One region of the Pseudovibrio sp. WM33 genome, then DNA from elsewhere that is predicted to be linked to it. Evidence: predicted binding sites of a transcription regulator. Region 1 holds the regulator's gene; each other region holds the start of a gene.

Region 1 (5,305 bases):
GATCGGATCATTGTTGGCGAAAGCGGCCTGTTCACTCCAGAAGACCTCTACCGAATGGAAAACTCCGGTATCTCCACCTTCCTCATCGGCGAAAGCCTGATGCGTCAGGAGGATGTGGAAACCGCAACCAAAGCTTTACTTAAACGCTAAAAATCAACTGCTTGGCAAAAGCAGACACCTGAACAAACTGTGTCCAGAGGCAAGAAAATGTCAGAACTTTCTCCAAAACTCACTCACTTAGATGACAGCGGTGCGGCTCATATGGTCGACATTTCGGAGAAAGAGGTTACCTCACGCATTGCCCGTGCAGGCGGTCAGGTAAAAATGCAGCCTGAGACTCTGGACATGATCCTTTCAGGCAACGCCAAGAAAGGCGACGTGCTCGCAACGGCACGCATTGCTGGCATCATGGCGGCCAAGAGAACTCACGAGCTGATCCCGTTGTGCCATCCTCTGGCGCTTTCCAAGGTTCAGGTGGACTTCACACCCAATCCTGAGCTGCCAGGAATTGAGATCGAAGTCTTTGCAAAAGTATCCGGCCAGACTGGCATCGAAATGGAAGCACTTACAGCCGCCTCCGTTGCCTGCCTGACAATTTACGACATGGCAAAAGCCGTTGACCGTTCTATGGAGATCGGTGAAATCCGGTTGCTGGAGAAGAAGGGCGGCAAGTCCGGTCACTATCTGGCTGAGGAGGATAACTCCCGATGAGCTTGATCAGTATTGAAGAAGCGCTGGACCGCCTCCTGAAAGATGTGAATCCGACCGGTACCGAGCAGCTTCCACTACTTGAAACCGGAGAACGCATTCTGGCAGAAGATGTTGCTGCAACGAGAACGCAGCCTCCATTTTCGGCCTCAGCAATGGATGGGTATGCTGTCAAAGCTGCTGATACGGTCGATCCAGAGACTGCTTTGAAGGTCATTGGAGAAGTTGCTGCCGGGCATAACTTCGATGGCACGCTGCAAGCCGGAGAAGCTCTGCGCATCTTTACAGGTGCGCCTGTTCCAGCAGGCGTCGACGCGATTTTAATGCAGGAAAACGCTCGCCGTGACGGGGATAACCTGTTTTGCGAGGAAGCCGTTTCTGTTGGTAAGTTCATCCGCCCAGCAGGCCTCGACTTCAAAGAAGGTCAAACCCTCCTGAAGGCAGGCGCGCCACTCGGCTTCCGTGAGTTATCGCTTGCAGGCGCCATGAACCACGCAGCCTTGCCAGTACGCAAAAAACCGGTTGTTGCGATCCTCGCAAATGGTGATGAACTCGTAGAGCCAGGCCAGGTACCAGGTCCGAATCAAATCATCGCGTCCAATCAGGTCGGCATCGCAGAATTCGTCAGAAACTGCGGTGGAACGCCAATGATGCTGGGCATTGCACCAGACCAACCTGAGGAAATCGCGGCACGCGTGAAGCAGGCCATTGAAGCGAAAGCCGATGTACTGGTGACACTCGGCGGTGCCTCTGTGGGCGACCACGATCTCATTCAGGACGTGCTGGGCGCTGAAGGCATGGAGCTAGGCTTCTGGCGCATCGCCATGCGCCCGGGCAAGCCCCTCATGGCCGGTGCCCTTGGCCCGATGAAAGTCCTCGGCCTTCCTGGCAATCCAGTCTCCAGCCTTGTATGCGCACTCCTCTTCCTCGGCCCGCTTCTGGACAAGATGTTAGGCCGCACGGTCTCTGTGACAAATCAAGGCGTTACCAAAGCAACTCTGGCAGATGATTTGCCTACAAATGATATGCGCCAGGACTACCTGCGCGCCAGTCTGGACACAGACGAACACGGAGATCTGATAGCAACACCGTTTGGCAAACAGGACTCTTCCATGCTTGCCTTGCTGACAAAAGCAGATGCCCTGATCATTCGTCCACCACACGCACCAGCTGCAAAGGCAGGTGAAAAAGTGGACCTGCTCAAGCTACGCTAAATCCAGACATCAGAAGTGGGCAACCCCTGCCCACTCACCCACCAGAAACCAAATCCCCCAGTTCTAGCAGGGCTTAACCTCAACAAACCCATTGCAGAACACAATGAGAACAGGTAGAGTACGTTCGTGTTTTGTCCTTCCAATCGCAGAAGTTGAAGTCTTTCAGCTTCTTGGAATTACAAAACTGCGATTGGTCAGGAATGACCGCTCACTTTCAATCAGCGCCTTAGGAGCGAACGGGGATAAAAGATGCTTACACAGAAGCAACACGAGCTTTTGATGTTCATCCATCAACGCTTGAAGGAAGCCGGTGTTCCGCCCTCCTTCGATGAGATGAAGGACGCGCTGGACCTCCGTTCCAAATCCGGCATTCACCGGCTGATCACAGCTCTGGAAGAGCGCGGCTTCATTCGCCGCTTGCCGAACAGAGCTCGTGCACTTGAAATCCTCAAACTGCCAGACTCCATTTCTCCGGGCCTGAAGCCTGCCGCTAAGGAAAAAGGCTTTGCACCTGAGGTGATTGAGGGCTCCCTGAGCAAGAAAGTAGCAACGCCGCCACCTCCACGCACCACATCACCAGACGAAGTGCCAACGCTGGAAATCCCGGTCATGGGCCGCATTGCTGCAGGCGTACCAATCGAAGCAATCCAGACACAAAGCCATACCATCGCAATGCCTGCTGATCTGATGGGTCGCGGTGAGCATTATGCGCTGGAAGTCAAAGGCGACTCCATGATCGATGCCGGTATCTTCGATGGGGATACCGTGTTGATCAAACGTGGTGACACGGCTGATAACGGCGAAATCGTTGTGGCGCTGATTGATGAAGAAGAAGCAACCTTGAAGCGCCTGCGCAAAAAAGGCGCCTCAGTCGCGTTGGAAGCGGCCAACCCCGCCTACGAAACTCGCATCTTCGGCCCGGGCCGCGTCCACGTTCAAGGCAAGATGATTGCGCTCTTCCGCCGCTATTAAATCATTGGTTGCCTGAGGCAATTTTGGATTCCAAGGTCTGCGCTGAGCATCATATGCCCAGCGCACTTTTTTTATTCTTTCCCCGCCCTTAGCGCCAGCTGAGAGCCAGATGTAAGCTGAACCTCGTTCTCCGAAAATCTTCTGGTCGATAACCAGCTCAGCCCGGCAAGCCGGAGGCGCCTGAACCTGTGTGATGACGATGGTGGCAAGATGGCAGTCAGCCTCCAAAACATCAACTGCTTTGGACTGCGCCAGCAGGATAGGTTCTGAACTTACCCTCTCTCCCTCCGCAGGCTGCTGAGGGAATATCTCAATCACACAGCCGCGCTCATCACAGGACCGATCTGAAGCCCTCACCTTGTGCTGCTTGAACGAACCCGCTGAACCCCCACCAGCGCGCAACAGGCTGTCAGCAGCAAACGACATACGCGAGGACGTCAGTCGAAACGCACCATCCTGCCCATAATAAGCAATGTGCTTGCCCGCATCTGCAATCATCAGATCAGGCGCCTTGCCACCGGCAAACATCAGGACACTCACCGTAAATGCCGGAAGTGAAAGCCATTTCAGGCGCAGCGGCGTCACACACAGCACGACAATCGCTAGGATCACGAGCAGATACCCTGGAGCACTGGCAACCCCGAGACTGGTCAGCCCCTCACTGAGTGAGCTCACCCAGTAGGCAGCTTTCAGCACCAGCGCCAACCCAGCCTCCATCCCTTGCAGAAAGAACGCATCCGCACCAAACGGGATCGCCAACAGACTCAATAACCCAAGGGGCATAACCACAAAAGTCACCAATGGCATAGCAAGAATATTCCCCAGAACTCCATAAGGCGCAACCTGCTCAAAATGCATCGCCGCAACTGGCCCCGTGGCAGCACCTGCAATCAACGAGGTCAACGCACAAGCTAGAATCCACTTTAAGATTACACGACTAACCTTCTGAAACCATGAGGTATTCCGTCTGCGCGAACTGTCTCGATCACCGAGCAACCAATCCTTCCCAAGCATATAGGCTGAGAGCAAGGCGAGCACTGCAATGAAGGACATCTGAAACCCGGGAGCCAGAACCTCCTCCGGCCTCAGGCTTAAAAGCACAAGGCAAGCCAGCGCCAGACCACGCAGACTGAAGGCCCGCCGACCAAGCAGACCCGCGCATAAAATCATCGCCGCCATCAAAAAAGCCCGCTGCGTTGCCACAGAAGCTCCTGACAAACCAAGATAAACAATCGCCGCAATCAGTGCTGCCACGCTGGCATAAACGTGAATATGTCCTTTCAGCGCAAGCGACTGGCTGAGGGATAGGATCAGGCGGGCACCAAGGAAGACCAGAGAGGTCACAAGTCCCATATGCATGCCGGAGATAGCGAGCACATGAGCAAGCCCTGCATTGCGCAAGGCATCCTTGTCAGCGGTGGCAAGATAGTCTCGCTTGCCCACCAGAAGTGCAACAGCAAACGCACTTTCCGGGCTGTTATCCAACACCCGCCGGATCCGCTGTGCTATCCCACTGCGCACACGCTCTATCCCTTGCAGAAAACTTGTGCCCTCTACCTGTGCCACAACAACCGGTTTGGAAAGCGCATAGCCGACTGCACCAATCCCACTGAAAAACGCAGTTCGGGCAAAGTCATACCCACCGGGGCGCACCGCACCTCCCGGCGGCAACAACCGAGCCTTCAGCTGCATCCTGTCCCCCATCACGGGTGCCTCTTTCATCCCCTTGATGCTAATCCGGATGCGATAAGAAAGAAGAGTTACGCCCTTCTGCGAAAGTGTTGTCACATCTGCAAAAATGACGGAGTAAGCCCCTTTGCCAGAATGCTTCACTCCAGCAACCACACCCTCCACTTTGCGTGTAACCGGGCGCTCCAGCGGGTCACCGCGCGCATACTCCACGCGCAAGTCAGCAAGGAAGAACCCGGCAGTAAAGAACAAAAGCGCGGTCAGCCCAACCGTTAACCGCCCGATCTTCCAACGACGAAAAGCGAATACTCCCAATAAGATAAAAGGAGTTCCGCTTAAAACACTGTAAGGCTCTGCGGGGAGTGAGAAATAAACCAGTACACCAGCCAAGTGGCAGAGCGCATACCAGAGGATGCCATGCCCCTTGTTCCAATCCTGTACCAGAGCAGAGCGGGCATAACTCATGACAGCTGGCCAATCCGGCCTCAGCACGAAACCCAGCAGCTCACGTATCTTTTGGACCACATCACGAAGCCTAAGGCGCTGTTTCTCTTCAGCAAAACGCGTGCTTGCGTTGCTATGTGCGTTTTTTGCGTTGGTTTGCGTTTTTGTGCGTTGCTGTGTGACTCGTCCAGCAAGCGCCGTATCGGTCTCAAACAGCACAGAAGAAAACTTATCCTCCTCAAGGCAAAGCTCACCTATTCTGGGAGCACAGCCACCAG
Region 2 (5,305 bases), on a different contig from region 1:
CCAGAAGGCTGGTACGTTTTCACAATTGAAACCAATGACCGGAACGCCGCGTGTTTCCAGAACTTCCAGTGTCTTTGGAATGTCGAGCAGGGCTTTTGCGCCTGCGGAAACAACACAAACAGGAGTGCGGGACAACTCATCCAGGTCAGCTGAGATATCGAAGCTGATTTCCGCGCCCTTGTGGACACCGCCGATGCCGCCGGTTGCGAATACGCGGATGCCAGCTGCGTGTGCTGCCATCATGGTTGCGGCTACGGTTGTGGAACCGTTTTTACCCAGCGCCATCGCGAAGGACAGATCTGCGCGGGAGCACTTCATGACGTCTTTGGCGTTTGCCAGTTCTTCCAGAGTGCTGTCTTCCAGACCTACGTGAAGCTCGCCATTCAACACTGCGATTGTTGCAGGGACTGCGCCACCGTCACGGATGATCTGTTCTACTTCGCGGGCAGTCTCAACGTTTTGCGGGTACGGCATACCATGGGTAATGATGGTGGACTCCAGCGCAACAATAGGGGCGCCATTGCTCAGAGCATCTGCAACTTCTTTTGAATGATGGATTTTAATTGAACTTCCCATGGTTTTCCCAGTCTTTCGTATGTTGTTGGTGCTTAGGCATGTTCTAATAAACGAGCTTTAAGCGATTGGGGTGAAAGCGTTTCTGGCGCGGCGCCAGTCGCTTCCACTGTAATTGATGCAGAAGCAAGGCCGCTTTTTACTGCTGAAACCGGGGCTTCATTGAGGCAGCTTGCATAAAGAAAGCCTGCAATGAAGGCATCACCTGCGCCGGTGACATCCACGGGAACAACAGAAAATGGAGTGTGCGAGCTTGTGCTGCCTGCACAGTGAAGAGCCAGTGGCTTGTTGGAATTGCTGACCAGAACAATTGGAATGCCCGCAGTTGCCAGCTTTTGAGCTAGTTCTTCTGCTGAGAATTCTCCTGGTTCGCACTCCAAAAGAGCTGTGGCTTCATCTGTGTTGGTAAAAAGAATGTCGATTTTTGAGAGGAGGGGACGCAGTTTGGGCGCCTTCGCAATTGAGACGGTGTCTGCTGCGAGAAGGCGATGCTCCTTGGCATTGGCAAGTGAGAGAAGCGTTGCTTCTTCCAGATTGGTTTCACAGAGCCAGATGTCGCAGTCCAGCAGAGCCTGTGGGATTGGATGGGCTTGTGAGAAACTCACCATCGCTGTGATTTCACTATCCGAAATAGCGGAGAATAACGTACCGTCCGGATTGTGAAGTGCCAGATAGGATCCGGTTCTCCCTTCTGCGACAGTGGTGATACTGGAAGTATCAATCCCGCATTCTGTCAGACTTTTTGCGAGGAATGCTCCATCTGCATCGTCCCCCAGACATCCATGCATTGTTGGTTGCATGCCTAGCCGGGCCATTGCACGTGCAATGTTTGCTCCAACACCTCCAGCACGGGACATAATTTTCCCGGGTGTTGAGGTGTCCGGCTTGAATGGTCGATCTGCATGGGCAATCCTGTCCAGATGGATTGCTCCGATTACTCCGACCTTTTTAGTGGACATAACCAATTCTCCTCCCGACATCGAAAGACAGTTGATATGCAATGTGGTTGGCCAAAGCAAGCTACGAGCAAATACAGACTGTGGGTGATGTATCAAAAGTGCATTTTGCTGTTTGATTCCAGATGCGTTCCTCCAAACGGGTGTCGGGAAAAGTTATCTACATGTTGAACAATAGGAGAACATATTGAAATTAATCCATTTTTATTAGTTAGTTATCAGGTATTGCGGAGTTGGAACAAAATGAGTACAAATAACTGACTTTGAAACTACGCGTCCATCGTGGAATAAGGGATGAGAACGTATGGCACAAACTTCACTTCGCCTTGTTGAGGGCAATCAGATGGACAAGAATAAAGCACTGGATGCAGCGCTTTCCCAAATTGAACGAGCCTTTGGTAAAGGCTCCATTATGCGCATGGGCCAGGGGCAGGCCGTAGAAATCCAGAGCGTTTCGACTGGTTCTCTCAGTCTTGATATCGGCCTTGGAATCGGCGGGCTCCCAAAAGGGCGTATCGTTGAGATCTATGGACCTGAAAGCTCCGGTAAAACCACGCTGGCTTTGCACACAGTTGCCTGTGCGCAGCAAGGAGGCGGGATTTGCGCCTTTATTGATGCTGAACATGCGCTGGATCCGATTTATGCACGCAAGCTTGGTGTGAATATTGATGACCTGCTCATCTCTCAGCCGGATGCTGGTGAACAGGCGCTTGAGATCGCCGATACGCTGGTTCGCTCGGGTGCGATTGATGTGCTGGTGATCGATTCCGTTGCTGCGCTGACGCCAAAAGCAGAACTTGAAGGTGAGATGGGCGATTCGCTCCCTGGCCTGCAGGCTCGTTTGATGAGCCAAGCGCTGCGCAAGCTGACCGCTTCCATTTCCAAATCCAATACCATGGTGATCTTCATCAACCAGATTCGCATGAAGATCGGTGTGATGTTTGGTTCGCCTGAGACGACAACTGGTGGTAACGCGCTCAAGTTCTATGCTTCTGTGCGTTTGGATATCCGCCGTATCGGTGCGATTAAAGATCGTGACGAGATTGTTGGTAACCAGACCCGCGTGAAAGTGGTGAAGAATAAGCTGGCGCCTCCATTCAAGCAGGTTGAGTTTGACATCATCTACGGCGAAGGCATCTCCAAAATGGGGGAATTGCTGGATCTTGGTGTGAAAGGCGGCATTGTTGAGAAGTCAGGTGCGTGGTTCTCTTACAACAGCCAGCGGCTGGGGCAGGGGCGAGAGAACTCGAAAACCTTCCTGAAAGAGAATCCTGAACTGGCGGATGAGATTGAACTTGCTATCCGACAGAATGCAGGTTTGATTGCTGAAAAGATTGATGATCCGGAAAAAGCTGCGGAAAACCAATAGAGTTTAGAGGGGCTGGATTTATCCAGCCTCTTTTTTTGTAGGGTTTTATGGACAGATTTGCTGCATATGGCTAAAACGCGGCAGATACTAATTTTTTGTTGCATCGTTTTTGATGCGCATACCCTGCAATTTGGCGGCTGTGATTGTTGAAGTAGCTGCCCACTAGAAAACGAGACGGACATCAATACCTATGAGTGGCGTCAACGAAATTCGGTCGGCTTTTCTCGACTACTTTGCAAAGAACGGACACGAAGTTGTTCCTTCCAGTCCACTGGTGCCACGCAATGATCCGACATTGATGTTTACAAATGCGGGTATGGTGCCATTCAAGAACGTATTCACCGGTTTGGAAAAACGGGATTACGTGCGTGCAACATCTTCGCAAAAATGTGTCCGCGCTGGCGGTAAGCACAACGATCTGGACAATGTTGGCTACACTGCGCGCCATCACACCTTCTTTGAAATGCTGGGCAACTTTTCCTTTGGAGATTACTTCAAGGAAAACGCTATTGAGCTGGCATGGAATCTGATCACCAAAGAATACGGGCTGCCGGCTGACAAGCTGTTGATCACCGTTTATTCCGAGGATGAAGAAGCATTCAAGATCTGGAAGAAGTTGACTGGCTTTGCTGATGAGAAAATCATCCGCATCCCAACTTCAGACAACTTCTGGGCCATGGGTGATACCGGTCCTTGTGGCCCATGCTCCGAGATCTTCTACGATCACGGCGAACATATCTGGGGTGGCCCTCCAGGATCTCCTGAGGAAGATGGTGATCGCTTTATCGAGATTTGGAATCTCGTGTTCATGCAGTACGAGCAGCTGCCAGAAAAGCGTATCGATCTGCCGCGTCCATCCATCGATACTGGCATGGGTCTTGAGCGTTTTGCTGCGATTATGCAGGGCGTACATAACAACTACGAGATCGATCTCTTCAAGGCTCTGATTGCGAGCTCTGAGCATCTCACCGGTGTTGAAGCTGTTGGCAAAGCACAGGCGAGCCACCGAGTGATTGCAGATCACTTGCGGTCCATGGCCTTCCTGATTGCTGACGGTGTTCTGCCTTCCAATGAAGGTCGTGGTTACGTTCTGCGCCGCATCATGCGCCGTGCGATGCGCCATGCAAACCTTTTGGGTGCGCAAGAGCCGGTTATCTTCAATATGCTGCCGACACTTGTGCGTGAAATGGGGCAGGCGTTCCCTGAGCTTCCACGTGCTGAAAAGCTTATTGAAGAGACTGTTCAGCTGGAAGAAAAGCGTTTCATCAAAACTCTTGAGCGCGGTCTTGGCCTGCTGGAAGATGCAACCAGTTCTCTGGGTTCTGGTGATCAGCTTGATGGTGAAACAGCGTTTAAGCTTTATGACACCTTCGGCTTCCCGCTCGATCTGACACAGGATGCATTGCGTAGCCGTGAGATTGCGGTTGATACCGATGGGTTCAATACTGCTATGGAGCGCCAGCGTGCTGAAGCGCGTGCGGCGTGGTCAGGTTCCGGCGATGCTGCAACCGATGCGATCTGGTTCTCCATTAAGGAGAAAGCAGGCGCGACTGAGTTCCTCGGTTATGAGACTGAGAAGGCAGAAGGCGTTGTTTTGAACCTTGTGAAGGATGGTGAAGAAGTTACTTCTCTGAAGCAGGGTGAAGAAGGGTCTTTGATCCTTAACCAGACGCCGTTTTATGGCGAATCCGGTGGTCAGGTTGGCGACTGTGGTACCATGGTTGCAGATGGTGTTTCCCTTGCTGTCACCAACACGCAGAAGAAAGCTGACGGTCTGTTCGTCCATTTTGTTCGTGTTGAGAGCGGTGAAGTTAAGGTGGACGATGCGCTTGAGTTGGTTGTTGACCATTCTCGCCGCAGTGCTATTCGTTCCAACCACTCCGCAACGCACCTGGTTCACGAAGCATTGCGTGAAGTGCTTGGTACTCACGTTGCTCAGAAGGGCTCTTTGGTTACGCCAGAACGTCTGCGTTTTGACTTTTCGCATCCAAAGCCTGTCAGCGCTGAAGAAACGGTACGGGTTGAGGCTCTGGCCAACGAGATCTTGCTGCAAAACGGTGCAGTTGAGACTTCTTTGATGGAAGTTGATGAGGCGATCGAAGCTGGCGCGATGGCTCTGTTCGGTGAGAAGTATGGCGATGAAGTCCGTGTGGTTTCCATGGGTACGGCGACTACTGGCGAGAAAGCCGGAAAGTCTTACTCTGTGGAACTTTGCGGTGGTACGCATGTGAAGCGCACTGGTGACATCGGTCTTGTGACTGTTGTTTCTGAAGGTGCTGTTGCTGCTGGTGTTCGCCGTATTGAAGCACTTACTGGTGATGAAGCACGTAAGTATCTGGCTGAGCAGGATGCGCTGATGCGTGAGAGTGCTGGTTTGCTTAAGGTTGCTGCAGCTGACGTTCCTGCT
Region 3 (5,305 bases), on a different contig from region 1:
AGATCTTGATGAATCCCTGAAGTTTTATTGCAGCATCTTTGGGCTGGAAGAAGTTCGCCGTCACGAAAGCGAAGCTGGCCGCTTCACGCTTGTCTTCCTGGCTGCGCCTGAAGACAAAGAAAGCTTCAGCGCATCTTCCGCACCAGCACTCGAGCTAACATACAACTGGGATCCGGAAGAGTACGCCGGAGGTCGCAACTTCGGCCACCTCGCCTATGAAGTCGACAATATCTATGAGACCTGCGAAAAGCTTCAAGCCTCTGGGATCACAATCAACCGACCACCACGCGACGGCCGTATGGCATTCATTGTTTCTCCAGATGGAATTTCCATTGAGCTTTTGCAAAAAGGTGGAAGCCTTGAACCAGCTGAGCCATGGCTCTCCATGGGCAACACCGGAAGCTGGTAATTCCAGCACAAACATCTCAGCGTCTCAATTTCGATTGAGGCGCTGAAATCTAACAATAATTAAGAAAAGAATAGACCAAATCCGTATTTGTGGATTGTTTGAATTATAAAATTTTAAGCACTAGACAATATCCTACTGAAAACTTATAAGCCTCCTCACAGCGCGCCACATTGCGCAAATGCTGTAGAGTGCGCCCATCGTCTAGCGGTTAGGACGCCGCCCTTTCACGGCGGAAACAGGGGTTCGATTCCCCTTGGGCGTACCAATTCTCTCCTTCAATTTATTTAATTTGCTAGCATTGCATCTTCATGCGCTGTTTCTCTATTATTTTGAGAGCAAGCATTGACGACACATCTCTGCAAACAAGCTCCCCAATCCCCATAGCCGCGACCAGTCCACTTAAGCCCAAGTAAAGTCGAAAGATAAGATTTTTACCCGCATCATCTTCTGAGCAAGACCTCGCACCGGAACACAAAAAAGCCCGGCAGTGAACCTGCGCTCACTCCGGGCCATCTTGAATTGCATGCTTGGCTTAGAACGGAATTTCGTCGTCCATTCCGCCGCCGAAGCCGCCAGATGGTGCTTGACCACCTCCGCTGCCACCGCCGAAACCGCCGCCCTGATTGCTGGAGCCACCACCACCAAAACCACCGCCCTGGTCGTATCCGCCGCCGCCGCTGCCGCTGCCGCCGAAGCCACCGGACTGGCCACCCTGGCCGCCTGCACCACCGCCTTCGCCGCGACCATCAAGCATAGTCAGCGTAGAGTTGAAGCCCTGCAGAACGATCTCGGTGGAGTATTTATCCTGGCCGCTCTGGTCCTGCCATTTGCGAGTTTGCAACTGACCTTCGATGTAAACCTTGGAGCCTTTGCGCAGGAATTGCTCGGCAACCTTTGCAAGACCTTCATTAAACACAACAACACGGTGCCATTCGGTCCGCTCACGGCGCTCGCCGCTGTTACGGTCACGCCAGCTCTCCGAAGTAGCGATACGCAAGTTGACGATCGGACGACCGTCCTGCGTACGGCGAATTTCCGGATCTGCGCCCAAATTTCCAACCAAAATGACTTTATTGACGCTACCGGCCATTGAATTACTCCTAAGTCTGAACTCGCCCAAAGTTTAAGCGAGTTAAGTTGGCAAGTAACCTATGCTCCGCGCTCTACAATTCAAACAGACTTTCTCAAAGCCGCAGTGGTTGTCCACATTTCCTAGGCTTTCAGTCGGAATATCAGGCGCCCGCAAGCAAGGCTATCTGCTCGTTCTATTTTTGTTCCGACACATTGCCTTGCAAAACTGCTACGTTCAACTCTCAATTTTTCTAAAAGACAATTTTACGCGAGCAAACTCAAAAAGGCTTGCTCCTTAAAATTGTTCCGTTTATGTTCCACCTGATTTCCAGCGCTCATTCTCCTGCATTTTGAGGATCGCGCCCAGACCTGTTTTGCTTTTTATATGCGAACTCGGTATCCGTGATAAAGGACAGTTCCATGGCGAAGTCGCCAACACATGACACACAAAATACTCCCGCGCGCGCAGACCTTATGAAGCAGATCACTGTACGTGGCGCTCGCGAACATAACTTGAAGAATGTGGACCTGGATCTTCCACGAGACAGCCTGATCGTCATGACAGGCCTGTCCGGCTCAGGCAAATCCTCTCTTGCCTTCGATACGATTTACGCTGAAGGGCAGCGCCGCTACGTTGAAAGCCTGAGCGCTTACGCCCGCCAGTTCCTTGAAATGATGCAGAAACCGGACGTAGATCAGATCGACGGCTTGTCACCTGCAATCTCCATTGAACAGAAAACAACCTCCAAAAACCCACGTTCCACAGTCGGCACAGTCACAGAAATCTATGACTACATGCGCCTTCTGTTCGCGCGCGTAGGCATTCCATACTCACCGGCAACGGGCCTTCCAATTGAAAGTCAGACCGTCTCCCAAATGGTAGACCGCATTCTGACATTAGAAGAAGGAACCCGCCTTTACCTGCTGGCCCCAATCGTGCGTGGCCGCAAAGGCGAGTATAGAAAAGAACTTGCTGAGCTCATGAAAAAGGGCTTCCAGCGCGTAAAAGTTGATGGCGAGTATTATGAAATCGCCGATGCACCCACTCTGGATAAGAAGTTCAAACACGATATTGACGTCGTTGTTGACCGTATCGTTGTGCGCGAAGACATGGCTGGCCGCCTGGCAGATTCTCTGGAAACGGCACTGGAGCTGGCTGAAGGCCTCGCTACCGTTGAGTTTGCAGATCAGCAGGATGAGAAAGGCAAAGCAAAGCAACTCATTTTCTCTGAAAAGTTCGCTTGCCCGGTCTCCGGCTTCACGATCCCAGAGATTGAACCGCGTCTGTTCTCGTTCAACAACCCGTTTGGCGCATGCCCGACCTGCGACGGTCTCGGCACAAAGCTGGCGTTTGAAGCCGAACTCGTTGTACCGGACCAAACCCTGTCCCTTCGGGGTGGCGCGATCCTGCCGTGGTCAAAAACAGGCTCAACCTCTCCCTATTACACCCAAACACTGGAAGCCTTGGCCAAGCATCATAAACAGCCGATGACCAAGGCCTGGAAAGACCTTCCTGAAGACTTTCGCAATGCAGTGCTGTTTGGAACCGGCAACACAAAAGTGCAGTTTGTTTATGACGACGGCACCCGCTCTTACAAAACCGAAAAGCCATTCGAAGGCGTTGTTGGCAACATCGAGCGGCGCTGGCGTGAAACAGATTCTCAGATGGTGCGCGATGAACTTTCACGCTACCAATCCGACCATGCTTGCGACGCTTGTAAAGGCTACCGCCTCAAGCCTGAAGCCCTTTGCGTCAAAATAGCAGATCGCCATATAGGCGAGATCACAGCCCTTTCCATCAAAACCGCACATGACTGGTTCTCCAGCATTGATGAAAAGCTCTCTGATAAACAGAACGAAATCGCATATCGCATCCTCAAGGAAATCCGTGAGCGCCTGAAGTTCCTCAACGATGTTGGCTTGGAATACCTTTCCATGGACCGCTCTTCCGGAACCCTGTCTGGTGGTGAGAGCCAACGTATTCGCTTGGCCTCCCAGATCGGTTCCGGCCTGACTGGTGTGCTTTATGTTCTGGATGAACCATCCATCGGCCTGCACCAACGTGACAATGCCCGCCTTCTGGAAACCCTGAAACACCTGCGCAATCTCGGCAACACTGTTATCGTGGTAGAACACGACGAAGACGCCGTCCTCACCGCGGATTACGTGGTGGATGTGGGTCCGGGCGCAGGTATCCATGGTGGACAAGTAGTTGCCAAAGGCACGCCGGATGAAGTGATGGCCAATCCGGCCTCCCTCACTGGCAAGTACCTTTCCGGCAAAATGAGCATCCCGCAACCAGATGAGCCGCGCAAGATTGACAAGAACCGTCAGATCAAAGTGTTCGGCGCGCGCGGCAACAACCTCAAAGATGTGAATGCTACCATCCCGCTTGGCACATTCACTTGTGTAACCGGTGTATCTGGTGGCGGTAAATCCACATTCCTGATCGATACCGTCTACAAGGCAACCGCTCGTCGCCTCAATGGCGCACGCGACAACCCTGCCCCGCATGACCGGATTGAAGGTCTGGAGCGCCTGGACAAAGTCATCGACATTGATCAGTCCCCAATTGGCAGAACGCCGCGCTCCAACCCGGCAACCTATACAGGCGCCTTCACTCCAATCCGGGAGTGGTTTGCAGGCATGCCGGAAGCGAAAACGCGCGGCTACGCGCCGGGCCGCTTCTCCTTCAACGTAAAAGGCGGACGCTGCGAAGCCTGTCAGGGTGACGGTGTTATCAAGATCGAGATGCACTTCCTACCTGATGTATATGTCACCTGTGATGTTTGTAAGGGCAAGCGCTACAATCGCGAGACACTGGAAGTTCAGTTCAAAGGCAAATCCATTGCAGATGTATTGGACATGACCGTTGAAGAAGCAGCAAGTTTCTTCTCTGCCGTGCCATCTATCCGCGACAAAATGGAAACCCTCGCCCGCGTGGGCCTCGGCTACATCAAGGTCGGCCAACAAGCCACCACCTTGTCCGGCGGTGAAGCACAACGTGTGAAACTGGCAAAAGAGCTTTCCAAACGCTCAACTGGCCGTACGCTCTATATTCTGGACGAACCAACAACCGGTCTCCATTTCCACGATGTCGCCAAGCTGCTCGATGTCCTTCATGAGCTGGTCGATCAAGGCAACACAGTTCTCGTGATCGAACACAATCTGGAAGTGATCAGAACCGCAGATTGGATCCTTGACCTTGGCCCTGAAGGGGGTGACGGCGGCGGAACCATCGTTGCAACAGGCCGTCCACAAGATGTGGCAGAGGTACCAGAGAGCTATACGGGACACTTCCTCAAGGAATTGTTTGAAAGGCGAAGCGCCAGCAAGCTGGACGCAGCAGAATAAAAACCAAATGGCCGGGCACTGTCCCGGTCTTTTTTTTTGCAAAAATCACCGCCCCCAACAGTCTCTTTCCGCGAAAACAACACAAAATACCAACTGGCGCCGATCCACTGCAAACCCCACCCAAAGCCGGCGACACATTGACATATGATTAAGTTTTCAGCACCAACTGCCTAAAAACAGCACTCCCAGCCCCTCAGGTATGCAGATTTGTGCCGCAAATCACAAAATTACCGCACTGCACAATCGTTAATTTTAGCATTTATGTCGTTTTGAAGAATGGTAGCGCCATCATTTACCATAATGCCATGCATTTTTTGCATATCGGACATGCGAAATGATGTGATGCACAATTGGAAAGTCTTTTGTATAAACCAACTCAAGGCCGCTGAGGAACTCCTCCCAATTAAACCTCGGCAGCCTAACATACAATCCTCAGGCAGCACCTCCTCCCAAGCTGCTTGATGGTTCTAA

Evidence for each region. Region 1 encodes LexA, which represses DNA repair genes until DNA is damaged. Its sites were predicted from a motif close to TGTTCNNNNTGTGTTCNG; they were not measured.
Region 2: a site for LexA is predicted at 1,764-1,781, ahead of recA (recombinase RecA). Genes of this name have one in related genera too.
Region 3: a site for LexA is predicted at 1,671-1,688, ahead of uvrA (excinuclease ABC subunit UvrA). Genes of this name have one in related genera too.

The regions. Positions count from the first base shown of each region.
Region 1 covers NZ_LMCK01000022.1:23,500-28,804, reverse strand. The annotation lists gene trpC (indole-3-glycerol phosphate synthase TrpC) at 1-150, shown strand, start outside; gene moaC (cyclic pyranopterin monophosphate synthase MoaC) at 208-711, shown strand; gene PsWM33_RS05960 (molybdopterin molybdotransferase MoeA) at 708-1,922, shown strand; gene lexA (transcriptional repressor LexA) at 2,172-2,894, shown strand; gene PsWM33_RS05945 (ComEC/Rec2 family competence protein) at 2,790-5,305, opposite strand, start outside.
Region 2 covers NZ_LMCK01000090.1:157,434-162,738, reverse strand. The annotation lists gene PsWM33_RS16125 (pseudouridine-5'-phosphate glycosidase) at 1-576, opposite strand, end outside; gene PsWM33_RS16120 (carbohydrate kinase family protein) at 609-1,532, opposite strand; gene recA (recombinase RecA) at 1,834-2,898, shown strand; gene alaS (alanine--tRNA ligase) at 3,089-5,305, shown strand, end outside.
Region 3 covers NZ_LMCK01000079.1:20,539-25,843, forward strand. The annotation lists gene PsWM33_RS13490 (VOC family protein) at 1-409, shown strand, start outside; tRNA gene PsWM33_RS13495 (tRNA-Glu) at 600-674, shown strand; gene PsWM33_RS13500 (single-stranded DNA-binding protein) at 942-1,499, opposite strand; gene uvrA (excinuclease ABC subunit UvrA) at 1,901-4,834, shown strand.